Regions from separate parts of the Ancylobacter sp. TS-1 genome, predicted to be linked through region 3. Evidence: predicted binding sites of a transcription regulator. Region 3 holds the regulator's gene; each other region holds the start of a gene.
What was found. Region 3 encodes HrcA, which represses chaperone genes, less so after heat shock. Its sites were predicted from a motif close to GTTAGCACTCNCNNNNNGNGAGTGCTAAC; they were not measured.

Region 1 (9,959 bases), 1.2 Mb from region 3:
CGCCCTGCTGGAACGCTTTGACGGCTGCCCGCTCAAGCACACGGCGACGCGCCTCGTCTTCGCCGACGGCAACCCGCAGGCGCGCCTGATGCTGGTCGGCGAGGCGCCGGGCCGCGACGAGGACATCGAGGGCAAGCCCTTCGTCGGGCGCTCGGGCAAGCTGCTCGACCGCATGCTGGCCGCCATCGGCATCGACCGCACGAACGCCTATATCGCCAATGTCGTGCCCTGGCGCCCGCCGGGCAACCGCACGCCGACGCCGCAGGAAACCGCCATCTGCCTGCCCTTCATCCGGCGGCAGATCGAACTCGCCAATCCCGACGTGCTGGTCTGTCTCGGCGGCCCCTCGGCGCAGACCCTGCTCGGCATACGCGACGGCATCACCAAGGCGCGCGGGCGGTGGTCGGACTACGACACCGGCAGCCGCGTCATCCCCGCGCTCGCCACCTTCCACCCGGCCTATCTGCTGCGCACGCCGCTCGGCAAGCGCATGGCCTGGCGCGACATGCTCGCCATCGAGGCCAAGCTCGCCGGTCTGCCGCCGCGTCCCTGACGCGATGCCGCGAGCGGTCGTCATGTCGCATAGGACCAATTGAACCGTTCCATACTGGCCCTGCCCGGCATAGGCTACGCCACGTCACCCCTCGCCGGCGGTGACGGCAGAGGGGAGAGCGATGGAATTCGACCCGATCCTACTGGCGCGCATCCAGTTCGCCTTCACCGTGTCCTTCCACGTCATTTTCCCGAGCTTCACCATCGGGCTCGCGGCCTATATCGCGACGCTGGAAGTGCTGTGGATCGCCACCGGGCACGAGCGCTATCACCGCATCGCGCGCTTCTTCACCAAGATCTTCGCCGTCTCCTTCGCCATGGGCGTGGTGTCCGGCATCGTGCTGTCCTACCAGTTCGGCACCAACTGGAGCCGCTTCGCCCATGTCGGCGGCAACGTGATCGGGCCGCTGATCGGCTACGAGGTGCTGACTGCCTTCTTCCTGGAGGCGACCTTCCTCGGCATCATGCTCTTCGGCTGGAACCGGGTGCCGCGCGGCCTGCACGTCTTCGCCTGCGTGATGGTGGCGGCCGGCACCTCGCTGTCGGCCTTCTGGATCCTCGCCGCCAACAGCTGGATGCAGACCCCGGCGGGCTATGAGCTGATCGACGGCATCGCCCACCCGACCGACTGGCTCACCGTCATCTTCAACCCGAGCTTCCCCTATCGCTTCGCCCATATGGTGACGGCCTGCTACCTCACCACCGCCTTCGTCGTGCTCGCGGTCGGCGCCCGCTACGTCTATGCCGGGCGCTACCCGGAGGACGGGCGCACCATGATGCGTATGGCGATCGGGCTGATCGCCATCCTCGCGCCGGTACAGGCCTTCATCGGCGACTCGCACGGCCTCAACACGCTGGAGCACCAGCCCGCGAAGATCGCGGCCATCGAGGCGCATTGGGGCTCCAGCGAGGATATCGGCGGCAGCGTGCCGCTGGTGCTGTTCGCCATTCCCAACGAGGAAACGGAGACCAACGACTACCAGATCGAGATCCCCTATCTCGGCAGCCTCATCCTCACCCACAGCCTCGACGGCAAGATCAAGGGGCTGAAGGAGTTCGCGCGCGAGGACCGGCCGCCGGTCGCGATTCCCTTCTTCGCCTTCCGCATCATGGTCGGGCTCGGCCTCCTGATGATCGCGGTCGGCTGGCTCGGCGCCTTCCTGCTGTGGCGGCGCCGGCTGTTCGAGACCGACTGGTATCTCGCCCCGCTCCAGCACATCTGGCCGATCGGCTTCGTCACCATCCTGGCGGGCTGGTTCGTCACCGAGGTGGGCCGGCAGCCCTATGTGATCTATGGCGTGCTGCGCACCGAGGACGCCATCTCCCCCGTCGCCGGCTGGGCGCTGGCGACCTCGCTGGCGCTGTTCGTGCTGGTCTACGCCGTCGTGTTCTCGGGCGGCATCTACTACATCAACCGCCTGATCGCGAAGGGACCGGAGGGCGCCGCGCTGGACCCGCCCGAGGGCGTTCCCAACCGCCCGCTCGCCTCCGCCCACAAGGCGACGCGCGCCGCCATCAACGCCCGGGAGGAATGAGCCATGGCCATCACCGTCGGCATGGAATGGTACCTGCCCGTCATCTGGTCGCTGCTGCTCGCCGTCGCCATCGCCATGTATGTGGTGCTGGACGGCTTCGACCTCGGCATGGGCATCCTGTTCCCCTTCGCGGCGAACGACCGCGAGCGCGACCAGATGATGAACTCGGTCGCCCCCTTCTGGGACGGCAACGAGACCTGGCTGGTGCTGGGCGGCGGCGGCCTGCTGGTCGCCTTCCCCCTCGCCTACTCCATCGTGATGCCGGCGCTCTATCTGCCGGTCATCTTCATGCTGCTGGCGCTGGTGTTTCGCGGCGTCGCCTTCGAGTTCCGCCACGTCGCCGACACCAGCCGCTATCTCTGGAGCATCTCGTTTGCCGGCGGCTCGACGCTGGCGGCCTTCTTCCAGGGCGTGCTGCTGGGCGGCTTCGTGCAGGGGATCAAGGTCGAGAACAACGCCTTTGCCGGCGGCCCGCTCGACTGGGCGACCCCCTTCGCGCTGGTCTGCGGCGTGGCCGTGGTGGCGGGCTATGCGCTGATCGGCAGCGTGTGGCTGGTGATGAAGACCGAGGGCGCGGCGGCCGAGCGCGCCCGCGCCCGCGCCAAGGTGCTGTTGCCGGCGGTGCTGGTGTTCATGGCGATCGTCAGCCTGTGGACGCCGATCGCCTTCCCGCGTATCGCGGAACGCTGGTTCACCACGCCCAACCTGTTCTATCTGGCGCCGGTGCCGCTCATCACGCTGGCGCTCGCCTATGGCGTCTGGCGCTGGCTCGAGAAGGGCTATGAGCACCTGCCCTTCTTCGGCGTCATCGGGCTGTTCCTGCTCGGCTATCTCGGCATCGGAATCTCGATCTTCCCCTATCTGATCCCGCCCACGCTCACCGTCTGGGAGACCGCGGCGGCGCCGGCCAGCCAGATCTTCATGCTGATCGGCACGGTGTTCCTGCTGCCGATCATCCTCGGCTACATCGTCTTCGTGTACTGGCTGTTTCGCGGCAAGGTCCGCGAGGGCGAGGGCTACCACTAGCCCTCAAAGGAGGGCCGCGTCCTATTCCGCCGCCGCCAGCCGGGCGCGGATGGGCGCGAAGGAGGTGCGGTGGTGGCGACAGACGCCGAGCTGCGCCAGCGCCGCCTGATGCTCGGGCGTGCCATAGCCCATGTGACGCTCGAAGCCGTAGCCGGGATGGGCGGCGCCGAGCGAGGCCATCAGGCGGTCGCGCGTCACCTTGGCGACGATCGAGGCCGCCGCGATGGACGCGACGAGGCCGTCGCCGCCGACGATGGTGCGTGCCGCGCACGGCACCGGCGGCACGTCGTTTCCGTCCACCAGCACGAGGCGCGGCGCCTTCGGCAGCCCGGCGACGGCGCGCGAGAGCGCCCACAGCGTCGCCTGCCGGATATTGTGCCCGTCGATACGCGCCGGCGGCGCGAAGGCCAGCGAGACCTCCGCCGTGGCGCAGATGGCCTCGAACAGCCGCTCGCGCTGCGCGGCCGACAGGCGCTTGGAATCGTCGAGCCCGTCCGGCACGCGCGCCGGATCCAGCACCACCGCGCAGGCGACCACGGGGCCCGCCCACGGCCCGCGCCCCACCTCGTCGACACCGGCCACCGGCACGTCGCCGGCCTTCCAGGCGGCGCGTTCCAGCGCGAAATCCGGCTTGGTGCGTCTGACGGCCATGGCAGCGGTTCCCGGAATCGACTCGCGGCGCCGATCCCCGGCGCCGGCCGGAAAATGCCGCCCCGGACGCCCGGACGCAACCGCGCTTGGCAGGGCAGTAGATGGCGCGCGGCGTGGCCATCCATGCCTTCACGCGGCAGCCCCAAGCGGCAGCCCAAGAGGTAGCCCCAAGTCGTGGATCCCCGGGTCAAGCCCGGGGATGACGCCGCTGGGCTCAAAAGCAAAGGGCGCGGCTCGCGCCGCGCCCTCGCATATTTGTGCACTCAGCCAACCGCAGGGGCGGATGGACGTCCTCAGAAGTCCATGCCGCCACACAAGCCGGCCTCGCCGGCTTGTGCACTTAACCCATCGCAGGGGCGGAAGGACTTCCTCAGAAGTCCATGCCGCCCATGCCGCCGCCGCCCGGCATGGCCGGGGCGCCGCCGTCACGCTTCGGCATGTCGGCGATCATCGCCTCGGTGGTGATCAGCAGGCCGGCGATCGAGGCGGCGTCCTGCAGCGCGGTGCGCACGACCTTGGCCGGATCGACGATGCCGGTGGCGATCATGTCGACGAACTGCTCGGTCTGGGCGTTGAAGCCGAAGTTCTGGTCCTTCGACTCGAGCACCTTGCCGACCACGATCGAGCCCTCAACGCCGGAGTTCTCGGCGATCTGACGGATCGGAGCCTCAAGCGCGCGCAGCACGATCTTGATGCCGGCCTGGATGTCCGGGTTGTCGGAGGTGAGCTTCTCGACCGCCTTCTTGGCGCGCAGCAGGGCGATGCCGCCGCCGGGGACGATGCCTTCCTGAACGGCCGCGCGGGTCGCGTTCAGAGCGTCGTCGATGCGGTCCTTCTTCTCCTTGACCTCGACTTCCGTCGCGCCGCCGACGCGGATCACCGCGACGCCGCCGGCCAGCTTGGCCAGACGCTCCTGGAGCTTCTCGCGGTCGTAGTCCGAGGAAGTCTCCTCGATCTGCGACTTGATCTGCGCCACGCGGCCCTCGATGTCCTTCTTCTTGCCGACGCCGTCGACAATCGTGGTCTTTTCCTTCTCGATGATCACCTTCTTGGCGCGGCCGAGCATGGCGAGCGAGACGCTCTCCAGCTTGATGCCGAGCTCTTCGGAGATCACCTGGCCGCCGGTGAGGATGGCGATATCCTCAAGCATGGCCTTGCGGCGGTCGCCGAAGCCGGGGGCCTTCACGGCCGCGACCTTCAGGCCGCCGCGCAGCTTGTTGACGACCAGCGTGGCCAGAGCCTCGCCCTCGACGTCCTCGGCGACGATCAGCAGCGGCTTGCCCGACTGCACGACCTGCTCGAGAACCGGCAGGATCGCCTGCAGGCCGGAGAGCTTCTTGTCGAAAATGAGCAGGTACGGATCTTCGAGATCCACCGTCATCTTCTCGGGGTTGGTGACGAAATAGGGGGAGAGGTAGCCACGGTCGAACTGCATGCCCTCAACCACGTCGAGCTCGGTCTCGGCGGTCTTGGCTTCCTCGACGGTGATCACGCCCTCATTGCCCACGCGCTGCATGGCGCCGGCGATCATCTCGCCGATGGACACGTCGCCATTGGCCGAGATGGTGCCGACCTGCGCGACTTCGTCGGAGTTCTTCACCTTCTTGGCGCGCTTCTCGATGTCCTTGATCGCCTCGATCACGGCCAGATCGACGCCGCGCTTGAGGTCCATCGGGTTCATGCCGGCGGCGACGAACTTGGCGCCCTCGCGGACGATCGACTGGGCGAGCACGGTGGCGGTGGTGGTGCCGTCGCCGGCGAGGTCGTTGGTCTTCGAGGCCACTTCGCGCACCATCTGGGCGCCCATGTTCTCGAACTTGTCCTCGAGCTCGATCTCCTTGGCGACGGTGACGCCGTCCTTGGTGATGCGCGGGGCGCCGAAGCTCTTGTCGATCACGACGTTACGACCCTTGGGGCCGAGCGTGACCTTCACCGCGTTGGCGAGGATGTCGACGCCGCGCAGCATCCTGTCGCGCGCATCACCACCGAATTTTACGTCCTTGGCAGCCATCTGGCCTACTCCTGAATTCTGTTGTGTCCGGGTCGCTTCGGCCGATGTCAGCCGACGATGCCGAGGACGTCCGATTCCTTCATGATCAGGACGTCCTGACCGTCGATCTTGACCTCGGTGCCCGACCACTTGCCGAACAGCACCTTGTCGCCGGCCTTCACGTCGAGCGGCACCAGCTTGCCGGCCTCGTCGCGCGCGCCCGGGCCCACGGCCACGACTTCGCCCTGCGAGGGCTTTTCCTTGGCGCTGTCCGGGATGATGATGCCGCCTGCGGTCTTTTCCTCGGCATCGAGGCGCTTCACCACGATGCGGTCGTGCAGGGGGCGGAACTTCAGCTTGGCCATCGGTAGATCCTCGGTCTTCCTGTCTCGCGCCGGCGTGGCGCGGGGTGAGCAGCTATGCGCTGGGCAGGTTACTAGCACTCTTCGAAAGCGAGTGCCAATGCCGCCGAAATGGGATGGCCGGGGAAGGGTGTCAAGCGCGTGCGGCGCTTAGGAAGCGAGCGCCGCCGCAAACATGTCGCGCCGCTTGCCGCCCGACATGAAAAGACCCGGCCCGCAAGGCGGTCCGGGTCTTGGTCATTCACGTCGAAGAAGCGTTCAGGACGCCTTCTTCATGGTCTTCTCCACCGACGCCTTGATCGGCTCGGCGGTGTCGGTGGCGACCTTCTGGGCCAGCGTCGACAGTTCCTTCGCCTGGGCCGAGAGAACGTCGAACTGCTTGCGCAGATGGCCGGTCGACAGTTCGACCGCTTCCGAGACGCTCTTGGTACCGAGCAGCAGGCCGAAATAGTCGAAGGCGGAGTTCACATTGGTGCGCAGCGACTCGAGCGCCACCGCGTTGTATTCCGCCACGCCCTTGGAGGCGGTGGAATAGGTGTCCTCGAGGAGATCGGTCGTCTCCTCGGCGCTGGCTTTCATCTTCTCATAGGCTTCGCGGGCGTTCTGCACGCCCTTCTCGGCCATTTCCCGCACGACGGCGGGGACTTCCAGATTGGTCGGAATGTCGAGCTTCGGCATCGCCGCCTCGAAAGCGGAGGTCGCAGCCTTGGCGACTTTCTTGGTGGACGCAGTAACCGGGGTGGCCTCAACCATGGGTTTTCTCCTCGCACTCGCGGCGGATACGGAAAGGCACCGACCGCTTCCGCGCTGGCGATCGTGCCATGACCGGCAGGCCGGCTCCGAACGGGAAGCCGGAGGTCTGCCCTGTCTCATCTGCCATAATTGTGCATTGCAATATCATATTGCAATGCACAATCAACCCGCCTGTGCGCTTTTTTTGCCGGTCCGCCGCAAACCCGCCCGGCGTCGGGCGAGGCTCGCCCGCAGCGTGCGGCTAGGTGCTTTTCGGGAAGCCGGCGGCCGCGCCGGCATGCTCGCCGAGCGCCTTGGTCTGCTCGGTGAGGCGGGCGGCCTGTTCCTTCACATATTCGGCGTGAAGATGGGCCCATTCGTCCACCGTGCTCGCCTTGGCGAGCCGGGAGGCGAAATCGAAACCGGCGGCGATGTTGGCTTCCGCGAAGTCCAGCGTGGTGCGGCCGAGGTCGCGCGCGTTCTCGTGCGCGGCATCGAACTGCCGGCCGGCATCGTCCAGCGCCTTGTGCGCGGCGTCGATGAAGCCGTCGATAGCCGCGCGGGCCTGATCGACGCCCTGCTCGGCGATGGTGCGCAGTTCCGGCGGAATATCGAGCTTGGGATCATTAGCCATGGTCGCAGACTCCGTCCTCGGGTGAATGTCGATCCTAGCCGCCGCTCGCCAAGGGTAAATCGGGGCACATGCCTACAACGAAAGTAGTAGGTGCGCTGCAAAACGCAACCCGAAAATGTCCCGCCCGGGCCATCGGCGGTTGCAAGTGATTAACCGGGATCGGTGGCATCCGGTTAACCGGAAAAGATGAAGCTGCCACGACAGGGCCCGGTTCGCATGGCACGCGGGGCCGGCCGGCATTATTGTTAGCTTTCGGCGGCATGCCTCTCCTGGCGGGCCGCCCTCTCCGGCGCAGTGCCGGCGGTCTCATTTCTGGCGGGTCATGAACACTCCGACGGACGGTTTCGGCAGCTCAGCGATCGACGCGCTGCGGGCCCAGGCGGCTTCCGCCCTGGCAGCGGCGGCGCCGGCTGTGCTCGTCCATGCCGACGGAACCCTCCTTGCCGCCAACCCCGCCGGCCGCGCCGCGCTCGACGAGCGCCTCGCCGCGAGCCTTGGCGCGCGTCTGGCGCCGGGGCTGCGCCCGGGCCGCCCGGCCCGGCTGGAGCGGGTGCGCCTGCCCGGCCGCCTGACACCGGCAACCTTTGCCTGCTCGCTTCTCGTCTCAGGCCCGGCCCGCGCGGTGCTGCTGGTCGCCCTCGACATCGCCCCTGTAACCGCCGCCGATGCCGCGCCAACCGCACCCGCAACGGCGGAAGCCGCGTCCGCTGCGGCGCCGGCCAGCCTCCGCTTCACCTGGCGCACCGGACTCGACGCCCGGCTCTCCGCCATCGACCCGCGCCTCGCCGCCGCGCTCGGCCGCGCGCCGGAGGAGATCGCCGGGCTCGACTGGCGCGCCCTCGGCGCCCATGGCGTCCACCGCGCGGTGCTGGAAGGGCTGAGCTTCAATCATCTTCCCGCCCTGCTGCCCACCGCGCAGGGCGACCTGCTGGATGTCGAACTGGGCGGCGCTCCCATCCGTGGCGAGGGCCTGCGCGGCTTCGGCATCGTGAAGGGCCGGCGCGCGCTCCCCGCCGGTTCGTCGCCCGAGCCCGCCGCGCCGCCCGCCCCACCCCGCGCCCCATACGCCGAGGCACAGCCGGCGACCCCGGCGCCGGACTCCTCGCCCGTGCGGGTGACGCTGAGCATCGTGCCCTCGTCGCCGAATGTCGTTCCGCTGCGCGCCGGCCACGGCGCCGGAAACGGCACGGGCGCCGGCGAGGCCCCGCGCGCCGACGGCGTGCGCGCCTCCTGGGAAGGACTGTCGACCGGCGAGCGCAACGCCTTCCGCGAGATCGCCCGCGCCCTCGGTGCCCGGCTCGAAGGCGTGGATGACTTCCCCGCGCCGCCCGAAGCCGCGCCGGCCGAGCCCGAGTCTTTCGCAGCTGAGTCTTTCGCACCCGAACCTTCCGCGCCCCAGCCTTCTGCGCCCGAGCCGGCAGCGGAGACCCCGCCCCCCGCCGCGCCCGTCGCTCCCGCTCCAGCCGCCGGGCCGGAAGGGCTGCACCGCGTTCTGGCCGAGGGCGAGCGCCCGGTGCTCGACCGCCTGCCGCTCGGCCTGGTTGCGTTCCGGGGCGACCGGCTGCTCTATGCCAACCGCGCCCTGCTGGACTGGACCGGCTATGCCGACCTGTCGGTGATGGAGAGCGCGGGCGGCCTCGCCGCCCTGTTCGACTCCGGCACCGACGACGACGCGGACGGGCGCACGCTCACCATTTTCGACGCCGCCGGTGCGCCGATCGCCGTCGAGGCCCGGCTGATGTCGGCGCCGTGGGACGGCGGCACGGCGATGCTCTACGTCCTGCACCGCACCTCCGGCGCCGCCGAGGCGCGCCAGCGCGAAAGCCTGCGCGCCGCCGAGCTGGCTTTGCGCGAGGCGGAAAGCTCCGGGCGTGAGCTGCGCGCCATTCTCGACACCGCGACCGACGGCGTGGTGCTGCTCGATGCCGCCGGCACCATCCTCGGCATGAACCACCCGGCCGAGGCGCTGTTCGGCTTCAACGCCTCCGACGTGCAGGGCGAGGCCTTCACCCTGCTGCTGGCTCCCGAGAGCCACCGCCCCGCCGTCGACTATCTCGACGGCCTCGCCTCCAACGGCGTGGCGAGCGTGCTCAATGACGGGCGCGAGGTGATCGGGCGTGTGCGCGAGGGTGGGCTGATCCCGCTCTTCATGACCATGGGCCGGGTCGGCGACGACCCCACCAAATTCTGCGCCGTGCTGCGCGACATCACCCAGTGGAAGCGTGCCGAGGAGGAGCTGATCGAGGCCAAGCGGCTCGCCGAGCGCGCCAACCTCGCCAAGTCCGACTTCCTCGCCAAGATCAGCCACGAGATCCGCACGCCGCTCAACGCCATCATCGGCTTCTCCGAGGTGATGATGGAGGAGCGTTTCGGCGCCATCGAGAACCAGCGCTACCGCGACTATCTGCGCGACATCCACGCCTCGGGCGAGCACCTCATCTCGCTGATCAACGACCTGCTCGACCTGTCGAAGATCG
Region 2 (9,959 bases), 1.6 Mb from region 3:
TCGGGCAGCCTGGGGCGCCCATGAGGGTCCGGCTCCCTCGACGGCGCGGAGGCTTACGGCTAAGAAATACATCGCGAATTCGGCGATTGGGGAGCCACTTTTTGGGAGCCACTCTTGGGAGCCGCTGAAGCGCCGCTTCTGGCCACGGCCCGAAATGGCCGCGAACTCGTGTTCGTGGGCAATGGCAGCTGGCTGGCCGTGCAGGGGCGGGCGCTCGAGGGTAGCGTGGACGCCGCCCTGGCCGAACTCGCTGCCGCTCCTACGGAAAGCGCCCGCTTCGACCTGTCCGGCGTGCGCGGCTTCGACACGCTCGGCGCGGTGGTGCTCGACCGGATCATCCAGGCGCTCGAAAAGGATGGCGTGCGCTTCCAGATCGTCGGGCTGGAGCGCCGGTTCCGCCCGCTGCTCGACGATATCGTCAAGGGCAGCCACGAGAATCCCCCGCGTACGCGGCATGTGAACGCCGTCATCGGCAGCATCCAGCTGGTCGGCCGCACGACGGTCGCGATGGCGCAGGACGGCCTGGCGCTGCTGTCCTTCATCGGCACGGCGATGTCGGCCCTTCTGCGCGTTCTGGTCCGGCCGCACACATTCCGCTTCACCTCGATGATCTATCATCTGGAGCGCACCGGCCTGCGCGCCGTGCCGATCGTCGCGCTGATCACCTTCCTCATCGGCTGCATCATCGCGCAGCAGGGCATCTTCCATTTCCGCAAGTTCGGCGCCACGACCTATGTCGTCGACATGGTGGGCATCCTCACCCTGCGCGAACTCGGCGTGCTGATCGTCTCCATCATGGTCGCCGGCCGCTCGGGCAGCGCCTTCACCGCCGAACTCGGCTCGATGCGGATGCGCGAGGAGGTCGACGCGCTGCGCGTGATGGGCTTCGATCCCAACGAGGTGCTGGTGCTGCCGCGCCTTGTCGCGCTGATCATCGCGGTGCCGCTGCTGACCTTCATCGGCAATATGTGCGCGCTGTCCGGCGGCGGGCTGGTGGCCTGGCTCTATGGCGGCATCTCGCCGGAGATCTTCATCGCCCGGCTGAAGGAGGCCATCGCCCTCAACACTTTCGAGGTCGGCATGATCAAGGCGCCCTTCATGGCCGCCATCATCGGCCTGATCGCCTGCATGGAGGGCATGCGGGTGGGCGGCAGCGCCGAGTCGCTCGGCGCGCACACCACCGCCGCGGTGGTGAAGGCAATCTTCCTGGTGATCGTGGTGGACGGGCTGTTTGCCATGTTCTTCGCCGCGATCGACATGTGAGGCGCGCGGTGCAGGCTCAGGGCGACACTCTCCCGGACATGGCGACGCTGGATGTGGCACCCGGCGAGCCGATCATCCGCGTGCGCGACATCGTGGTCGGGTTCGGCGAGCGCGTCGTGCTCAACGGGCTGTCGCTGGACGTGATGCGCGGCGAGATCCTCGGCTTCGTCGGCGCTTCGGGCGGCGGCAAATCGGTGCTCACGCGCGCCATTCTCGGGCTGGTTCACAAGCGCTCGGGCACGGTGGAGGTGTTCGGGCAGAACATCGACACGCTCAGCTACGCGGAGCGCCGGCTGCTGGAGCGGCGCTGGGGCGTGCTGTTCCAGCAGGGCGCCCTGTTCTCCTCGCTGACCGTGCGCCAGAACATCCAGTTCCCGATGCGCGAATATCTCGACCTGTCGCCCGGCCTGATGGACGAGCTGACCATCGCCAAGCTGGAAATGGTGGGGCTGGCGCCCGACGTGGCGGAGAAGGCGCCGTCCGAGCTTTCCGGCGGCATGATCAAGCGCGTGGCGCTGGCGCGGGCGCTGGCGCTCGATCCGGAGATCCTGTTCCTCGACGAGCCGACATCGGGTCTCGACCCGATCGGCGCGGGCGAGTTCGACGAGCTTATCGCCACCTTGCAGCAGACTTTGGGGCTGACCGTATTCATGGTAACCCACGATCTGGACAGCCTTCATACGGTATGCGACCGCATCGCGGCGCTGGGGGAGGGCAAGGTAATCGCAGTCGGGCCGATCGAGACCATGCTGGCGTCGAAACATCCCTGGGTCTCCGCCTATTTCCACGGCAAGCGGGCGCGCGCCGCCGGCTTCGCGAGCGCGGAGGCGCGCTGAGGACCCATGGAAACACGCGCCAACTACACCATCATCGGCCTGTTCACCCTCGCCATCGTCGCGGCGGGCTTCGTCTTCGTCTGGTGGTTCACCGGATCGAACAGCCGCGGGCCGCGCACCTCCTATGACGTGGTGTTCTCCGGCGTCGTCAGCGGCCTGCAGACCGGCTCGTCGGTGACGTTCAACGGCATCCCGGTCGGCGAGGTGACGGGGCTGCGCCTCGACACGCAGGACCCGCGCAAGGTGGTCGCCACCATCGCCGTGCAGCCGGGCACTCCGATCAAGTCCGACACGCGGGCAACGCTCGACTCGCAGATCCTGACCGGCCTGTCGTCGGTCGGCCTCGTCGGCGGCTCGAACGAGGCAACGCCGCTGCCGGCCCCGCCCGAGGGCGAATTGCCGCGCATCGACGCCAACACCTCGGCGGTGCAGGACCTCGTGCGGACCGCCCGCGAGGTGCTGGGCCGCGTCAACGACATCGCCACGCGCGTCGACGACCTCGTGCGCGCCAACGACACCAAGATCGCCTCGGTGATCGACAATGTGGACAAGTTCACCGCCGCGCTCGGCCAGAATGCCGGCAACATCGACACTTTCCTGAAGGAGACGGGCGGGGCGGCGCAGCGCATCAGCACGCTGGCCGACAATCTCAACAAGGTCGTCGTCTCGCTCGATCCGACCAAGGTCGGCAGCACGGTGGACGACGTGGCGAAATTCTCCGCCCAGCTCGACGGCATGGCGCTGAAGTTCAACTCTATCCTCGACAATGTGGCGGCGATGACCACGAGCGAGGAAGGCAAGGGCATGTTCAACGAGATCACCAGCGCGGCGGCGGAGATCCGCAAGCTGGCGGTCAATCTCGACACCCGCACCGCCGAACTTTCCGTCAACCTGAACAAGTTCACCGGGCCCGGCCTGCGGCAATACGAGGCGCTGGCGGTCGACGGCCGGCGCACGCTTGGCGAGATCGAGCGCGTTTTCCGTAATTTCGAGCGTAATCCCCGCCAGTTCATCTTTGGCGGGTCGAACGTTCCCAACTACACTGGGCGCTAGCCGATGGGGGGTCTGGGACGTCATGGGGGCAGGGGCGAGGGCGTGAGCTTCAGCAACACCTATCGCAGGCTGGCCGGCTGCGCGGCCGCAATGGCGCTCGCCCTTGCGCTGGGCGGCTGCGGCTCGATTCTGTCGGGTGGCGACAAGGCGGTGCCGACCTTCGACCTGAGCGCGCCGGCGGATTTCAACGCGCCGCGCCGTGGCGCCGGCCTGCTCGTCATCGGCCCGCCGACCGCGCTGCAGGTGCTCGACACCGCGCGCATCGTCGTCGAGCCGGCGCCGGGCCAGATCACCTATCTCGACAATGCGCAGTGGAGCGACCGGCTGCCGGCGCTGTTCCAGGCGCGGCTGATCGAAGCTTTCGAGAACGGCAACCGGGGGCGTTCGGTTGGCCGGGCGGGCGAGGGGCTGAGCCCCGACTACATCCTGCTGTCGGACCTGCGCGCCTTCGGCCTGCGCACCTTCGACGGCGGCACCCAGGCGGTGGTCGAGGTATCGGTGAAGATCGTCGGCAACAGCTCGGGCCGCATCGTCGCGGCGCAGGTGTTCCGCGCCAGCGTGCCCGCCGCCTCGACCAGCGGCACCAATGCCACCCAGGCGCTCGACATGGCTTCCGACGAGGTGTTCGTGCAGATCGTGCGCTGGGCGTCGAGCCGGTTCTGAGCGCCGCGCCGGCGCGCCAGGGTATCGAAAACGCGAAAGCCCGGCTCGACGCCGGGCTTTGTTGTTTCTGGCGGGGTGTCGGGCGTGGCGGGAGCGCTCAGAACTTGTAGCTGATCGCCGCGCGCACGATGTTCTGCGTCACCGAGGCATCGGTGTTGATGTAGCTGCCGCCGGTGCCGGCCAGCGGCAGGGTCAGGCTGCTCGAACCGAGGTCGACATAGAGATACTCGCCGCGCAGGATCCAGTTGTCGGTCAGCGCATATTCGAGGCCGCCGCCGATGGTCCAGCCGGTCAGCACCGAGTCGTCCGAGCCCGACGTCGCGGTTTCCCAGAGCGGAATGCCGCCGGGGGCCGCCGCCACCGTGCTGCTCGCCGAGACCTTGCCATAGGCGAAGCCGCCGGTACCGTAGACCAGCAGGCGATCGAAGGCATAGCCGAGGCGGGCGCGCACCGTGCCGAACCATTCGAGCTCGCCGCTGTTCTGGAAATAGGGGCCGTTGACGGATGAGAGCAGGTCGCTGTCGTTCTCAGCGCCGGTCCACTGGAAGTCCGCCTCGACGCCGACCACCCAGTTGTTTTCAAGCTGGTAGTTGTAGCCGATCTGGCCGCCGGCCACCCAGCCGTTGAGGTCCATGCTCTGGTTCGCGCCGGGATAGAACCCGACGCCGGGCGTGTAGTCCGGGCCGGCATCGAACAGCGCGTTGTTGTCGGAGTCGGTCGTGCCCCAGCCATAGCCGGCATTGCCGCCGAGATAGAGGCCGGTCCACGAGAAGGCGGGGACCATGGCCACCATGTCGGGCGCCTTGGTGGGATAGGGCATGTCTGCGGCGTAGGTGCCGGCCGTGGTGGCGAGCAGGGCAGCGGCGCCGAGAAGCAGCGAGCGTTTCATGTGGCCTCCTGTATGTTCGTTGCAGACGTTATGACACCGATGTCACCAACTAGTTCGGTTGGAATGTACCGATTACATTGGGTCAGTCGGTGTGTTCGACGTGCAACAATTCGCAGGAGTTGGATCATCCAAGGGTAATATGATGGTCCTCGCGCGGTATTTTGTTCCGTGTCGCGAAACTCTGCTCTGCCTCAGGCGGAGGGCGCGGGCGACGACTTCACTCACGCGTGATTGAGCGGAAATGAAAAGGGCGCGGCTTGCGCCACGCCCTTCTATTCATTCTCGTTGCTTGGGTGGATTTCCCAGAAGTCCATGCCGCCGCACAAGCCGGCCTCGGCCGGCTTGTGCACTCAGCTCACCGCAGGGGCGGATGGACGTTCTCAGAAGTCCATGCCGCAACCGAAGCCGGGCTTGCCCGGCTTCGGCACCAACCAACCGCAGGGGCGGATGGACTTCCTCAGAAGTCCATGCCGCCCATGCCGCCGCCGCCCGGCATTGCCGGGGCGGCAGAGGCCTTCTTCGGCAGCTCGGCGATCATCGCCTCGGTGGTGATCAGCAGCGAGGCGACCGAGGCCGCGTTCTGCAGCGAGGAGCGCAGAACCTTGGCCGGGTCGATGACGCCCGCCTTGAACATGTCGACATACTCGCCCGACTGCGCGTTGAAGCCGAACGAATAGCTGTCCTGCTCAAGGATCTTGCCGACGATGAGCGAACCGTCCTCGCCCGCATTGGCGGCGATCTGACGGGCCGGGGCCTGAACGGCGCGGCGCACGATGTCGACGCCGGTCTTCTGGTCGGCATTGGCGGTCTTGATGCCGTCGAGCGCCTTGATGGAGCGCAGCAGGGCGACGCCGCCACCCGGCAGGATGCCTTCCTCGACCGCCGCGCGGGTGGCGTGCAGCGCGTCGTCGACGCGGTCCTTCTTCTCCTTGACCTCGACTTCCGTCGCGCCGCCGACGCGGATCACCGCGACGCCGCCGGCCAGCTTGGCCAGACGCTCCTGCAGCTTCTCGCGGTCGTAGTCCGAGGTGGTCTCCTCGATCTGCGCCTTGATCTGGGAGATGCGGGCCTCGATGTCCTTCTTGGAGCCCACGCCATCAACGATGGTGGTGTTCTCCTTCTCGATGACGACCTTCTTGGCGCGGCCGAGCATGCCCAGCGTCACCGAGTCGAGCTTGATGCCGAGATCGTCGGAGATGGCGGTGCCGCCGGTGAGGATCGCGATGTCCTGCAGCATGGCCTTGCGGCGGTCGCCGAAGCCGGGGGCCTTCACTGCCGCGACCTTGAGGCCGCCGCGCAGCTTGTTGACGACGAGGGTGGCCAGAGCCTCGCCCTCGATGTCCTCGGCGATGATCAGCAGCGGCTTGGAGGTCTGCACCACCGCCTCGAGCACCGGGAGCAGTTCCTGCAGGCCCGAGAGCTTCTTCTCGTGGATGAGGATATAGGGGTCCTCGAACTCGACCCGCATCTTCTCGGCATTGGTGATGAAGTAGGGGGAGAGGTAGCCACGATCGAACTGCATGCCCTCGACCACGTCCAGCTCGGTCTCGGCGGTCTTGGCTTCCTCGATGGTGATCACGCCCTCATTGCCGACGCGCTGCATCGCCTCGGCGAGGAACTTGCCGATCTCGGCGTCGCCATTGGCGGAGATGGTGCCGACCTGGGCGATCTCGTCGTTGGAGGTGACCTTCTTGGCGTTCTTCTTGATGTCGGCGACGATGGCCTCGACCGCGAGGTCGATGCCGCGCTTGAGGTCCATCGGGTTGATGCCGGCGGCGACCGACTTGGCGCCTTCCTTCACGATGGCCTGGGCGAGCACGGTGGCGGTGGTGGTGCCGTCGCCGGCGAGGTCGTTGGTCTTCGAGGCCACTTCGCGCACCATCTGGGCGCCCATGTTCTCAAACTTGTCCTCGAGCTCGATCTCCTTGGCGACGGTGACGCCGTCCTTGGTGATGCGCGGGGCGCCGAAGCTCTTCTCGATGACGACGTTGCGGCCCTTGGGACCGAGCGTGACCTTCACCGCATTGGCGAGAATGTCGACGCCGCGCAGCATCTTGTCGCGCGCGTCCGTCGAAAACTTAACTTCCTTGGCAGACATGTATCTCTCTCCGGTGGAGCGTGGAGGGCCGCGGGTGAGGCGGCCTCAGGCAAGCATTGCGGACGGAAGGGGCGGTCTCACGCGGCCTTCTTGGCGGAGGCGGTGTCTTCCAGCACGCCGAGGAGGTCGGACTCCTTCATGATGAGGTAGTCGACGCCGTCGATCTTGACCTCGGTGCCCGACCACTTGCCGAACAGCACCTTGTCGCCGGCCTTCACGTCGAGCGGCACCAGCTTGCCGGCCTCGTCGCGGACACCCGGACCCGCCGCGATCACTTCGCCCTGCGAGGGCTTTTCCTTGGCGGTGTCGGGAATGATGATGCCGCCCGCGGTCTTCTCTTCCGCTTCGATACGCTTGACCACGACCCGGTCATGCAGGGGACGGAACTTCATCGGTTCTCTCCAAATTCCTGAACGATCGTTTGATCCGGCAACACAGCGGCTGTGGTGCGGATCGCCCGTGCCTGCGCTGCATTGCCGTTCGGACATCTAGGCGGCAGGCAAAAGCGGCGCAAGGTGCGAACCGGAAAAAATTGGCAGTCGCGAAAGGAGAGTGCCAAGCATGGCGGGGCCAATCTGTCAGCACTCCGTCATTGATGCTGCTAGCCTATTGAATTTGCACATCAATTATAACTTACGGGCTTGCCGGCGGGCGGGCATGGCCACACAATTCGAATCGTCCACGAAAGGAGGTTCCACATGGCAGGCCATGAGGCATCGTCGAGCGAGGCGACGGCGGGCGGGCAGGTATCGGAGGATTTCCGCCGTCAGCTTTCGGGCTATGGGCTGACAACGGCCCAGATCCTCTACCGGCTGCCGGATCACCCGGCGATCCTGCAGTCCTATCTGTGGCAGTGCTACGATCTGTGCCCGCATTTTCCCGAGCTGAACCGCTTCCTCGATTTCTGGAAGCGCGAGCTGGAAGGGCCGCTGCATTCGGTGCAGGTCGCGCATGCGCGGCTCATCCGGCCGGCGGAACTGCGGGCGGTCGGCGGGCTGTACATGCTCAACTGAGCCGCCCGCCGGAGCGTGCCGGCGTGGCTGCCGCGAGGCGATCCGGGAACGACCGCCCAACGATGCCCTCTTCTTGACGCGAGTGTCGTGCTATGAGGGCGCGGATTGGGCGCCCTGTCGGCTGCCCAGCGCATGTCAGGCACCTGAGTCACGGCACGTGGATCACCGCTCGCCCCGCACATCGGAACTGCTCTCCGCCATCGTCACCGCCCATTCGGCGGAGCGTATCGGCGTGGGCGAAATCGTGCACGCGCTGCGCAACCGCGCCTTCGGCCTGTCGATCCTGCTGCTCGGCCTGCCGAACTGCCTGCCGATGCCGCCGGGCCTGCCGGTGATCTGCGGCGTATTGCTCTGCCTCGTCGGCGCACAGATGCTGATGGGCCGCGACGAATTGTGGCTGCCGCGCTGGCTCGCCAACCGCACCGTCTCGCGCGCGCTGATCGAGAAGATCATCAACGGCTCCCTGAAATGGATCCGCCGCTTCGAGGGCTATTCGCGCCCGCGGCTGCCCTATTTCTCGTCGCCCTCGGCGCGCTTCGTGCTGGGCGGCATGGTGCTGGTGCTCGGGCTGCTGCTGCTGCTGCCGATCCCGATCTTCGGCAACCTGCCGCCGGGCATCGCGGTGGTGATCCTCGGCCTCGGCCTCGTCGAGCGCGACGGCGTGTTCATCTTCGCCGGCGTGGTCGCCACGCTGCTGAGCGTCGGCGTGATGGGCTTCCTGAGCTGGATGCTGTTCCAGGGCGCGGTCGCCTATATCTGATCCGCAGGCGCGCCCGGCCGTTTCCGGCCGGGCCTTTCGCCGTCAGCCGCGCCCGACGAAGGGCGCGTTGGTCGCCATGATGGTCATGGTCAGCACATTGGCGTCGAGCGGCAGGCTCGCCATGTAGGCGACGGCACGCCCGGCATGGGCGGGGTCGAAGGTCGGCTCGACCATGATCTGGCCGTTCGCCTGCAGAATGCCGGTCTTCATCTTCACCGCCATGTCGGTGTCGGCATTGCCGATGTCGATCTGCCCGCAGGCGATGTTATGGGCGCGGCCTTCCAGCGCGACCTGCTTGGTCAGGCCGCTCACCGCGTGCTTGGTCGCCGTATAGGGGCCGGTGAGCGGGCGCGGCGCGTGGGCGGAGATCGAGCCGTTATTGATGATGCGCCCGCCCTTGGGGTCCTGCGCCTTCATCAGCCGGATGGCGGCCTGCGTGCACAGGAACACGCCGGTCAGGTTCACATTCACCACGCGCTGCCAGTCCTCGAGCGGGATATCCTCGATCGGCGTCGCTGCCGACCAGCCGCCGGCATTGTTGAACAGCACGTCGAGCCGGCCGAAGCGCTGCGCCACGGTCTCGAACAGCGCGGCGACCGAGGCGGCGTCGGCGACATCGGACGTCACGACGTGGCCGTTGCCGCCGAGCAGGGCGGCGACCGCTTCCAGCGGCTCGGCGCGGCGCCCGGTGAGAACGACGGTGAAGCCGGCCTCGCTCAGCGCGATGGCGGCGGCCTTGCCGATGCCGGTTCCGGCGCCGGTGACGAGGGCGATGCGATTGGCGTTCATTCTGGTTCCTCCCGAGGCCGGGAAGATGGACGAGAGCCGGGCGGCGGACAAGACCGCCGCGCGGGGCGGCCGGTTACGGCCCCTGCGCCGACAGTCCGCGCACGTCGCAAGGAACCACAAGGTGGTCGACGCGTTATCAGGGCGGCAGACAAGTCAATCATACGGGAGGTGAAGGATCATGCCCGCTATTCTGATGTGGCTCATCGGTATTCCGATTCCGATCATCATTCTTCTGTACCTGATCACCTGACGGTGACGGTACGCGCCCGCGATGATCGGGACGTTCCATGCAAGCGGAAAGGTCGGTCACGTCGCGCGTGGCCGGCCTTTCTTGCGTTGCCGGATCAGCGGGAGCCGCCATAGGGCGGGCGCGGGATCGAGTTATGCGCCGCGCGCAGGGCGGCCGACCAGCGTTCGCGCAGGTCGTGGAAATAGGGCTCGCCCGGCTCGATGCGGTAGTTCAGCTCGGATTCGTTGGCGTCCCGGCGGGTGACGAGGATGTCGATCGGCATGCCGACGCCGAGATTCGAGCGCATGGTCGAATCCATCGAAATGAGGCCCGACTTCAGCGCGTCGTACAGGTCCATGTCGTAGC
Region 3 (9,959 bases):
GACGGCAAGATGCCCTACATCATCGGCGTCGCCGGCTCGGTCGCGGTCGGCAAGTCCACCACCTCGCGCGTGCTGCAGGCCCTGCTCGGGCGCTGGCCCAACACCCCGAAGGTCGCGCTCGTCACCACGGACGGCTTCCTGCTGCCCAACGCGGTGCTGGAGCAGGAAGGGCTGATGGGGCGCAAGGGCTTCCCCGAAAGCTACGACCTGCCGGCGCTGCTGCACTTCCTCACCGACATCAAGGCCGGCCGCCGGCCGGTGCGCGCGCCGGTCTACAGCCATTTCAACTACGACGTGATGCCGAACGCCCAGGTCGAGGTCGACCAGCCGGACATCCTTATCGTCGAGGGGCTGAACGTACTGCAGACCAGCCGACCGCCCAAGGACGGCAAGGGCATTCCCTTCGTTTCCGACTTCTTCGACTTCAAGATCTACATCGACGCCGACGAGGCGATCCTGGAACGCTGGTATGTCGAGCGCTTCATGCGCCTGCGCGAGACCGCCTTCCGCGACCCGAAGGCCTATTTCCATCGCTATTCCAGCTTCTCCGATTCCGAGGCGGATGCCACCGCGCGGGCCATCTGGCGCTCGATCAATCTCGTGAACCTCACCGAGAACATCCTGCCCACCCGCCAGCGCGCCGACCTCATCCTGCGCAAGGGCGGCGATCACGAGGTCGAGGCGGTGGCGCTGAGGAAACTGTGAGAGTGGTCGTCGTCGTCCCGGAGCGGCCGCAGGCCGCATCCGGGACCGCGTGACGATCCGGAATGTCCAACGATCCCGGCTCTGCGCTACCCTTCGGCCGGGATGACGGAAATTGAGATGAGCGCACCGGTGGAGATCGTGCCCGGCTGCCTCTACTGGCCCGGCTGGCTGGACCGGGCGGGGCAGGAGGCGCTGGCGGAGGAGTTGCGCGAGGTGCTGGCGCGCGCGCCGCTGTTCACGCCGCGCATGCCGAAGACCGGCCAGCCCTTCTCGGTGCGGATGTCGAATTGCGGCCCGCTCGGCTGGGTCTCGGACACGACCGGCTACCGCTACCAGCCGACCCATCCCGAGACCGGCGAGCCCTGGCCCGCCATGCCGGCGCGGCTGCTGGTGGCCTGGGACGCGCTGGCCGGCACGGCGCTGCGGCCGGAGGCATGCCTGATCAACTGGTACGCGCCCGGCGCGCGCATGGGGCTGCACCAGGACCGCGACGAGGAGGAGTTCTCGGCGCCCGTGCTCTCGCTCTCGCTGGGAGACAGCGCGGTGTTCCGCATCGGCGGCACCACACGCCGCGCGCCCACCCGCTCGGTCCGCCTCGCCTCGGGCGATGTGCTGGTGCTGTCCGGCCCGGCGCGGCTTGCCTTCCATGGCATTGACCGCATTCTGCCCGACAGTTCGACCCTGCTGCGCCAGCCCGGCCGCATCAATCTGACGTTACGGCGGGTGCGGCCGGGCGCCTCCAGCGAAATTCTGCCTTGATGGACCCGCAGAAAAGGCGAAGTTGCGGTTGTGAAACCCGAAGGATTGCGAATGCGTCGTTTCGTCCGTGCCGCCCTTGCCGCCTTTTCGCTGGTGGCGTTGAGCTTTCCCGCCGCCGCTCAGGCGGTTTTCCCCAATCAGGGCACGATCGGGCTCGTCCCGCCGGAAGGCATGGTCGAGATTCCGGGCGTACCCGGCTTCCAGGACCGTGCCACCAAGGCGTCGATCCTCGTGCTGGAGATGCCCAAGCCCGCCTTCCAGGAGATCACCGCCAGCTTCGCGCCGCAGGAGTTGCAGAGCCAGGGCGTGACCGTCGAGGAGCGCCGCGACATTGAGCTTGCCGACGGCATCAAGGCGGTGCTGCTCAAGGGCTACCAGACCGTCGGCAGCGCGGCGCTCAAGAAGTGGATCCTGCTCGCCGGCGGCAAGGAGCAGACCGGCATGGTGACGGTGCAGTTCCCGGAGGCGGTCTCCGCGCGCTACCCGGATGCGACCATCGAGAACGCCCTGCGCACCGTCGTCTTCCGCGCGCCGCCTTCGCCGCAGGAACTGCTGGCCCGCCTGCCCTTCACCATCGACCAGATGGAGGGCTATCGCGTGCTCAAGGTGCTCGGCAACAGCGCCGTGCTGCTGACGCGTGCCGATGCCGGTAAGCCGGAACTCGGCGACGACCCGTTCTTCATCGTCGCGGTCGGTCAGGGCGAAATCCGCGAGGACGACCGCGAGAGCGTCGCCAAGCGGGCCATCGCCTCCGTGCCGGGCATCAAGGAACTGCGCGTCGAGCGCGGTGGCCCGCTGCGCATCGGCGGCCAGGCCGGGTTCGAGCTGATCGGCAACGCGCTGGACGCCAAATCCGACAAGCCGGTGAAGGTCGTGCAGTGGCTGCGCTTCGGGCGCACGGGCTATCTGCGCATGGTCGGCGTCGCGCCGACGGACAGCTTCGAGGCCGAGTTCGGCTCGATGCGCGGCCTGCGCGACGGCATCGAGCTGCGCTGACGCCCCGGGCCCGGGACGCTTCCGGCCCGGAATCCTCGTCATCCCCGGGCGTGACCCGGGGATCCACGTCTTCCGCCGATGCCTGTTCAAGGCATGACGTCGAAAGGTGGCCGTCGCGGCCCTCAGCCCTCGGCGGCGGGGGTCTCGGCCGGGGCCGCCTTGGGGCCGCCCTTCGACACGCCGACCAGCGCCGGGCGCAGAACGCGCTCGCCGATCTTGTAGCCGGGCTGGATCACCTGCACGACCGTGCCGGAGGGAAGCTCGGCATTCGGCACCTCGAACATCGCCTGATGCAGGTTCGGGTCGAACTTCGAGCCTTCCGCCTCGATGCGCGCCACGCCGTGCTTGGAGAGCGTCTGCGTCAGCGCGCGGGAGGTGATGTCGATGCCGTCCAGCACCGTCTTCAGCACGCCCTCGGCCTTGGCGCGCGCCTCGTCGTCGATGGCACCGAGCGCCCGCTCGAAATCGTCGGCGACGTTGAGTATGTCGCGGGCGAAGCCGGTGATGCCGTAGACCTTGGCATCGGCGACCTCGCGCTCGGCGCGGCGGCGCACATTGTCGGCCTCGGCGAAGGCGCGCAGGAACTTGTCCTTCAGGGTGGCGATCTCGGCCTCCAGCTGCTCCTTTTCGGCAGCGAACTGGGCGGCGAGGTCTTCCGTCGCCGCGGGCGCTTCGCCGGCTGCGGCGGTCGTCTCCGCCGCCACATCGGTCGGATCAGCCGGGGTGCGGTTCTCGTCGCTCATGGATACCTCGTCGGGAAATGGGATTTGCCCGTGCGTGCCTGACACACGGACGCCCGCCATATCGGGTCGAACACCGGAAAAATCAAGCCGCGTCAGTCCCCGACCCGGCCAGCACGCGGCTCACCACGCGGGCGGTGAAGTCGACCATGGGCACGATGCGGGCATAGTTCAGCCGGGTCGGGCCGATCACACCCAGCACGCCGACCACCCGGCCCTGACCGTCGCGATAGGGGGCGACGATTGTGGAGGAGCCCGACAGCGAGAACAGCTTGTTCTCCGAGCCGATGAAGATGCGCAGGCCCTGCGCCTCCTCGGCGCGTCCGAGCAGGTCGACCACCTCCTGCTTGGCTTCGAGGTCGTCGAACAGCAGCCGCACCCGCTCCAGGTCCTCGATGGCGCGCAGATCGTGCAGCAGCCGCGTCTGGCCGCGCACGATGAGCCGCCGGTCGGCCTTCTCGCCGCCGGACCAGCTCGCCAGCCCGGTCTCGACCACGCGGGCCGTCACTTCGTCGAGCTCGGCGCGGCGTGCGCTGAGCGTGCGCTCCACCTCGCTGCGCAGCTCGGCGATGGTGCGCCCGCGCGTCAGCGAGCTGAGGAAATTGGTCGCCTCCACCAGCACCGAGGCCGGCAGGCCCTTGGGCAGCGGCACCAGCCGGTTCTCCACCTCGCCATCCTCGGAGACGAGGATGAGCAGGGCGCGGCTGGCGTCGAGCGGCACGAACTCGATGTGCTTGAGCCGCACATCGGTCTTGCCGGCTGTGACGACGCCGGCGCCGCGCGACAGGCCGGAGAGCAGGTTCGAGGCTTCCGCCAGTACACCGTCGACCGTCTGGGCGCGGGCGGCGGCGCGCACCTGGGTCTCGATCGAATTGCGCTCGTCCTCGGAGACGTCGCCGATTTCCAGCAGCGCGTCGACGAAGAAGCGCAGGCCCCGCTCGGTCGGCAGGCGGCCGGCGCTGGTATGGGGCGCGAAGATCAGCCCTGCCGCCTCGAGGTCCGCCATCACGTTGCGCACCGAGGCCGGCGACAGCGTCATCGGAATGAGGCGGGAGATGTTGCGCGACCCCGCCGGCTCGCCGGTCGCCAGATAGGTCTCGACGATCTGGCGGAAGATTTCGCGCGAGCGTTCGTCGAGCCGGGCGAGCGAGGGAGCGCTGGAAGCGAGCAGTGGATCAAGGGGCATCGGGTGCCTGTCGCTTGTCGTCGTCTGAGCCGGTGGCGGCAGCCCCATTATCTCGGTAATCGGGCGGCATGTTCAAGCGAGCTGCGGTCCCTGCGATTGCACCCGGGCCGTCCGGCCCTTACAAGACGGCGCCGCCGGGCTCGTTCCGGCCAAGAATTTCAGGAGATGCCGCATGCGCCCTTCCCGCCGCCAGCCCGACGAGATGCGTGCCGTCAGTTTCGAGCGCGGCGTGCTGCGCCATGCGGAAGGCTCGTGCCTGGTCAAGTTCGGCGAGACCCATGTGCTGGTCGCCGCGACGCTGGAAGAGCGTCTGCCGCCCTGGCTCAAGGGGCAGGGGCGCGGCTGGGTCACGGCCGAGTACGGCATGCTGCCGCGCGCCACCCATGAGCGCACCCGCCGCGAGGTCACCTCCGGCAAGCCGTCCGGCCGCACGCAGGAAATCCAGCGCCTGATCGGGCGCTCGCTGCGCGCGGTGGTCGACCTCGAAAAGCTCGGCGAGCGCCAGATCACCGTCGATTGCGACGTGATCCAGGCCGATGGCGGCACCCGCACCGCCTCCGTCACCGGCGCCTGGATCGCGCTGCACGACTGCCTGAGCTGGATGAAGTCGCGTGGCATGATCCCCACCGTGCCGCTGCGCGACCATCTGGCCGCCGTCTCCTGCGGCATCATCGACGGCGAGCCGCGCCTCGACCTCGACTATGCCGAGGACTCGGAGGCGCATACGGATGTGAACTTCGTGATGACCGGCTCCGGCGGCTTCGTCGAGGTGCAGGGCACCGCCGAGAAGACGCCTTTCTCCGAGGACGAGTTCAACGCCATGCTCGGCCTAGCCCGCAAGGGCATCGGCAAGCTGGTCGACCTGCAGAAGCTCGCCGTGTCATGAGTGCGCCCGCGCCCCGCCGGCTGGAAGGCCGCATCGTCATCGCCACGCACAATCCCGGCAAGCTGGAGGAGATGCGCGGCCTGCTGGCGCCCTATGGCGTGGACGCGGTTTCGGCCGGCGATCTCGGCCTGCCCGAGCCCGACGAGACCGGCCTGACCTTCGGCGAGAACGCCCGCATCAAGGCGCTGTCGGCGGCGACGGCATCCGGCCTTCCCGCTTTCGCCGACGATTCCGGCCTGTGCGTCGAGGCGCTCGGCGGCGCGCCGGGGCTTTACACCGCCCGCTGGGCGGGGCCGGAAAAGGACTTCATGGCGGCGATGACCCGCGTCGAGGAAGAGCTGCGCGAGGCCGGCGCCGAGCTGCCGGATTTGCGCCGCGCCTTCTTCATTTCCGCGCTCTGCCTCGCCTGGCCGGACGGCCATGTCGAGGATTTCGAGGGCGTGGTGAACGGCACGCTGGTGTGGCCGCCGCGCGGGCCGGCCGGCTTCGGCTACGACCCGATGTTCCAGCCGGACGGTCAGCCGGAGGACAATCCGCGCACCTTCGGCGAGATGACCGGCGCCGAGAAGCACGGCCTGCCGCCGCTCGGCGACGGCCTCTCGCACCGCGCCCGCGCCTTCATGGCGCTGGCGCAGGCCTGCCTCGGGGCGACGTTTGACTGACGGCGCCCATAGCCCGGCCGGGCGGACCGCCCTCGCGGCTCCCCCGCCGGCCGATCCCGGTTTCGGCGTCTATGTCCACTGGCCGTTCTGCAAGGCCAAGTGCCCCTATTGCGACTTCAACTCGCATGTCCGCCATTCCCCGCCCGATCAGGCGCGTTTCCTTGCTGCCTTCCGGGCCGAGATCGCCCATACGCGCGAGCGCATCGGCCAGCGGCGGACCCATAGCGTGTTCTTCGGCGGCGGCACGCCCTCGCTGATGGAGCCCGGCACAGTTGGCGCCATTCTGGAGGCCATCGACGCCGCCTGGCCGCTCGACGCGACGGCCGAGGTGACGCTGGAGGCCAACCCGACCAGCGTCGAGGCCGGGCGTTTTCGCGGCTACCGGATGGCGGGCGTCAACCGCGTCTCGCTGGGTGTTCAGGCGTTGGACGATTCCGCGCTGAAGGCGCTGGGGCGGATGCACACGGCGGATGAAGCACTCGGCGCGGTGGCGGTCGCCCGCGCCGCCTTCGAGCGCGTCTCCTTCGATCTCATCTATGCCCGCCCCGACCAGAGGCCGGAGGACTGGGCCGCCGAGCTGCGCCGCGCCATCGCCGAGGGCTGCGAGCACCTCTCGCTCTACCAGCTCACCATCGAGGAGGGCACGCCCTTCGCCGCCCTGCACCGCGCCGGCCGGCTGATCGTGCCGGATAGCGAGGTCGCCCGCGCGCTGTGGGACGTGACGCAGGAGACCACGCACGCGGCCGGCCTGCCGGCCTACGAGATTTCCAACCACGCCCGGCCCGGCGCGGAGAGCCGCCACAACCTGCTCTACTGGCGCTACGGCGAATATGCCGGCATTGGCCCCGGCGCCCATGGCCGGCTCGACACACCGGAGGGGCGCCTGGCCACCTCCACCGAGCGCGGCCCGGAGGAATGGGTGGCGCGCGTCGAGGCGGACGGGCACGGGGTCATCGTCGACGAGCCGCTCTCGCGCGCCGAGCAGGCGGATGAGTATCTGCTGATGGGGCTGCGCCTCATCGAAGGCATCGACCGCGCGCGATTCACCCGTCTCGCCGGGCGCGACTTCGACGCCGCGCGCCTCGCCTCGCTGCTGGACGAGGGAATGGTGGAGACGCTGCCGGGCGACCGGCTGCGGGCGACCTCCGCCGGCCTGCCCGTACTCGACGCCATCGTTGCCGATCTGGCGGCGTAGGCGCTCCAACGGTTCGGAGCCGCCTATCTTCCGTCCCTCACCCCTGCGCGAAGCTGCGGGGGGCGGGGCTGATGATGCTGGCCGCGCCACCGGAGATCTGCATCACGGCGAGGCCGCGCTGGTTGGTGCCGTCGGCACGGAAGCGGAAAATGCCGTCGACGCCGGAAAAGCCCGAGGGGTTCTGGATCGCCGCGTCGGTGATGCCGTTCTCGCCATAGGAGTTCACCAGCGCCGCCATCAGCGACACCGCGTCGTGCGAGAGCGTGGCCGTGCGCACCGGCTCGCGGCCGAAGCGGGCGCGGTAGCGGGCGGCGAAGGCGCGGAAGCCGGCCGGGTCGGGCGCGGCGAAGATGCCGCCATTCACCGCCGGATTGGCGAACAGCGCCGGCGAATCCCACAGGCCGGTGCCGATGAGCTGCTTGCCGTTGAGGTTCACTCCAGCGGCGGTGAACGCCTGCAGCACCTGCGGCACGGCGTCGGCCGCGTCCGGCAGGAACACGGCGTCCGCCTGCACCAGCGAGCCGGCGAGACGGCGCGCGGCCTCGGCATACTGGCCGGCCGCGTAGCGTTCCAGCCCGACGACGCGCCCGCCGGCGGCCGGCACCGTCTCGCGGAAGGAGGCTTCCACCACCGAGCCATAGGCATTGTCCGGCACCAGCCCGACAAAGGAGCGGCGCCCGGTCGAGATCGCGTAGCGCACGGCGCGCTCGACATCGGTCTGCGGCAGGAAGCTGAGCAGGTAGACGCCCTGCGTCGCGACATTGGTGTCGGTGGAAAAGCCGACCAGCGGCACGCTGCGCTGGCGGGCGACCTGCCCGGCGGCGGCGACCGAATGGGCGAAGAGCGGGCCGATGATGGCGCGCGCGCCCTCGTCCAGCGCCTGGCTCGCCGCCGCCTGCGCGCCCGGCCCGGTGCCGCCGTCATCCTTCACGATCAGGCGGATGCGGGCGCCGGAGAACTCGGTGAGCGCCATCTCGGCGGAGTTGCGCAGCGCCAGCGCCACGGCGGCGGCGTTGCCGCTGGCGCCGAGCGGCAGGATCAGCGCGACGGGCGTGCCCGTGCCGGCGACAGGGGCGCCCTCCGGCGGCATCTGCGGTGCCGGCAGGCCCGCCTGCGGCTGCCCCAGATCCGGCCCGCCCGAGCAGGCCGCCAGCGTCGCCGAGCCGGCCAGCGCGAGAAAGCCGCGCCGCGTGGCGCGGAACGGCCGGCGCGTGTCGGTCGGCGAAGGATTGTCCTTGTCGCTCATCGCGCTCTGGCTTCGGCCCGAAGGCTGCGCCGGCCACCCCGGCCGCCGTCGTTCCCTTTTTAGGACGGGCGGCCTCGCGCTGTCACCTCACGCTGCCGGCGGAAGCGGCGAAAGCCTCACATATCCACGCGTTAGCCCGCAGGGGAGAGGCGCCGCGCCACGGATCCCCCTTCATGCGGCGCATGACGGCGCCGCCCGCGGGCTCTACACTGGACGCATGAACGCTCCTGCCAAGTCTTCCCCCGATCCCGCCCGTCCGCGCAGCTTCCGCATCGGCGCCCATGCGCTGCCCGCCGCCCGGCCGGAGGGGGGGCTCTACATCGTCGCCACGCCCATCGGCCATCTCGGCGACGTCACCCTCCGCGCGCTGGAAACCCTTGCCGCAGCGGACGTGATCGCCTGCGAGGACACCCGCATCACGCGGCGCCTGCTGGATCGTTACGGAATCGAAACGCCGCTCGTCGTCTATCACGACCACAATGCCGAGCACACAAGGCCGCGCCTCCTCGCCCGGCTGGCCGAGGGCGCGGTGGTGGCGCAGGTATCGGATGCCGGCACGCCGCTGGTCTCCGATCCCGGCTTCAAGCTGGTGGAAGCGGCGATATCCGCCGGCCATCGCGTGGTGCCGCTGCCCGGTGCCTCGGCGAGCCTCGCGGCGCTGGTGGCGGCGGGCCTGCCGACCGACCGCTTCTTTTTCGAGGGTTTTCTTCCGCCCAAGAGCGGCGCGCGGCGCACCCGCATCGCCGAACTCAAGACGCTGCCCTCGACGCTGGTCGTTTATGAAAGCGGGCCGCGCCTGCCGGAGAGCCTCGCCGACCTTGCCAGCGGCCTCGGCCCGCGTCCGGCGGCGGTATGCCGCGAACTGACTAAGACCTTCGAGGAGGTGCGCCGGGCCCCGCTCGACGTGCTGGCGGCCCATTACGCGGAAAACGGTCCGCCGAGGGGCGAGATCGTGCTGGTGATCGGCCCGCCTGTCCCTGAGGAGGCGAGCGCGGCCGATCTCGACGCGGCGCTGCGCACGGCGCTCGCCAGCCTGTCGGTCAAGGACGCGGCGGCGGCGGTGGCCACCGCGACCGGCCTGCCGCGTCGCGCCGTCTATGCGCGGGCGCTCGCGCTGCAGGCGGGCGATGGATAGGGCGCCGCCGGCCGAGGGGCAGCGCGCCCGGCGGGCCGCCTTCGCGCGCGGCCTCGACGCCGAGAACGCCGCCGCCGCTCTGTTCGAGGCGCAGGGTTTCGTCATCCTGGCCCGGCGCGTGCGCACCCCGCGCGGCGAGATCGACCTCGTGGCCCGGCGCGGCGAATTGCTGGTCTTCATCGAGGTGAAGGCGCGCACCTCATTTCGTTCCGCAGCCGAATCGATCCTTCCGCGCCAGCGAAAGCGCATTGCCGGGGCGGCGGAAATTTTCCTCGCCGACCATCCCGAATGCGCCAGCCTCGACATGCGGCTCGACGTGGTGCTGGTGGCGCCGGACGGGCCGCCCGTGCACCTGCCGGGCGCGTTCGAGGCCGAGTGAGCCGTGCCTCGGCGGTAGCGGCGGACGCAGCGTGACATGGCGCGCATCGGCGCGAGGGATTAAAGAGAAG

Region 1: groES (co-chaperone GroES) is a predicted target of HrcA. The motif match lies at 6,190-6,218, and genes of this name have one in related genera.
Region 2: groES (co-chaperone GroES) is a predicted target of HrcA. The motif match lies at 7,334-7,362, and genes of this name have one in related genera.

Annotation. Positions count from the first base shown of each region.
Region 1 is NZ_CP045144.1:25,919-35,877, reverse strand. Features, by position in the region: gene GBB76_RS00165 (uracil-DNA glycosylase family protein) at 1-553, shown strand, start outside; gene GBB76_RS00160 (cytochrome ubiquinol oxidase subunit I) at 675-2,087, shown strand; gene cydB (cytochrome d ubiquinol oxidase subunit II) at 2,091-3,113, shown strand; gene GBB76_RS00150 (ribonuclease HII) at 3,135-3,764, opposite strand; gene groL (chaperonin GroEL) at 4,135-5,775, opposite strand; gene groES (co-chaperone GroES) at 5,823-6,119, opposite strand; gene GBB76_RS00135 (phasin) at 6,375-6,869, opposite strand; gene GBB76_RS00130 (phasin family protein) at 7,111-7,482, opposite strand; gene GBB76_RS00125 (PAS domain-containing protein) at 7,805-9,959, shown strand, end outside.
Region 2 is NZ_CP045144.1:1,100,629-1,110,587, reverse strand. Features, by position in the region: gene GBB76_RS05415 (ABC transporter permease) at 115-1,263, shown strand; gene GBB76_RS05410 (ABC transporter ATP-binding protein) at 1,302-2,099, shown strand; gene GBB76_RS05405 (MlaD family protein) at 2,106-3,152, shown strand; gene GBB76_RS05400 (ABC-type transport auxiliary lipoprotein family protein) at 3,195-3,815, shown strand; gene GBB76_RS05395 (outer membrane protein) at 3,913-4,704, opposite strand; gene groL (chaperonin GroEL) at 5,162-6,802, opposite strand; gene groES (co-chaperone GroES) at 6,880-7,194, opposite strand; gene GBB76_RS05380 (usg protein) at 7,501-7,815, shown strand; gene GBB76_RS05375 (exopolysaccharide biosynthesis protein) at 7,973-8,575, shown strand; gene GBB76_RS05370 (SDR family oxidoreductase) at 8,618-9,364, opposite strand; gene GBB76_RS05365 (peptidase) at 9,709-9,959, opposite strand, start outside.
Region 3 is NZ_CP045144.1:2,750,200-2,760,158, forward strand. Features, by position in the region: gene coaA (type I pantothenate kinase) at 1-705, shown strand, start outside; gene GBB76_RS12940 (alpha-ketoglutarate-dependent dioxygenase AlkB) at 823-1,464, shown strand; gene GBB76_RS12945 (hypothetical protein) at 1,516-2,460, shown strand; gene grpE (nucleotide exchange factor GrpE) at 2,583-3,203, opposite strand; gene hrcA (heat-inducible transcriptional repressor HrcA) at 3,286-4,386, opposite strand; gene rph (ribonuclease PH) at 4,559-5,272, shown strand; gene GBB76_RS12965 (non-canonical purine NTP pyrophosphatase) at 5,269-5,934, shown strand; gene hemW (radical SAM family heme chaperone HemW) at 5,927-7,129, shown strand; gene GBB76_RS12975 (penicillin-binding protein activator) at 7,167-8,375, opposite strand; gene rsmI (16S rRNA (cytidine(1402)-2'-O)-methyltransferase) at 8,593-9,510, shown strand; gene GBB76_RS12985 (YraN family protein) at 9,503-9,889, shown strand.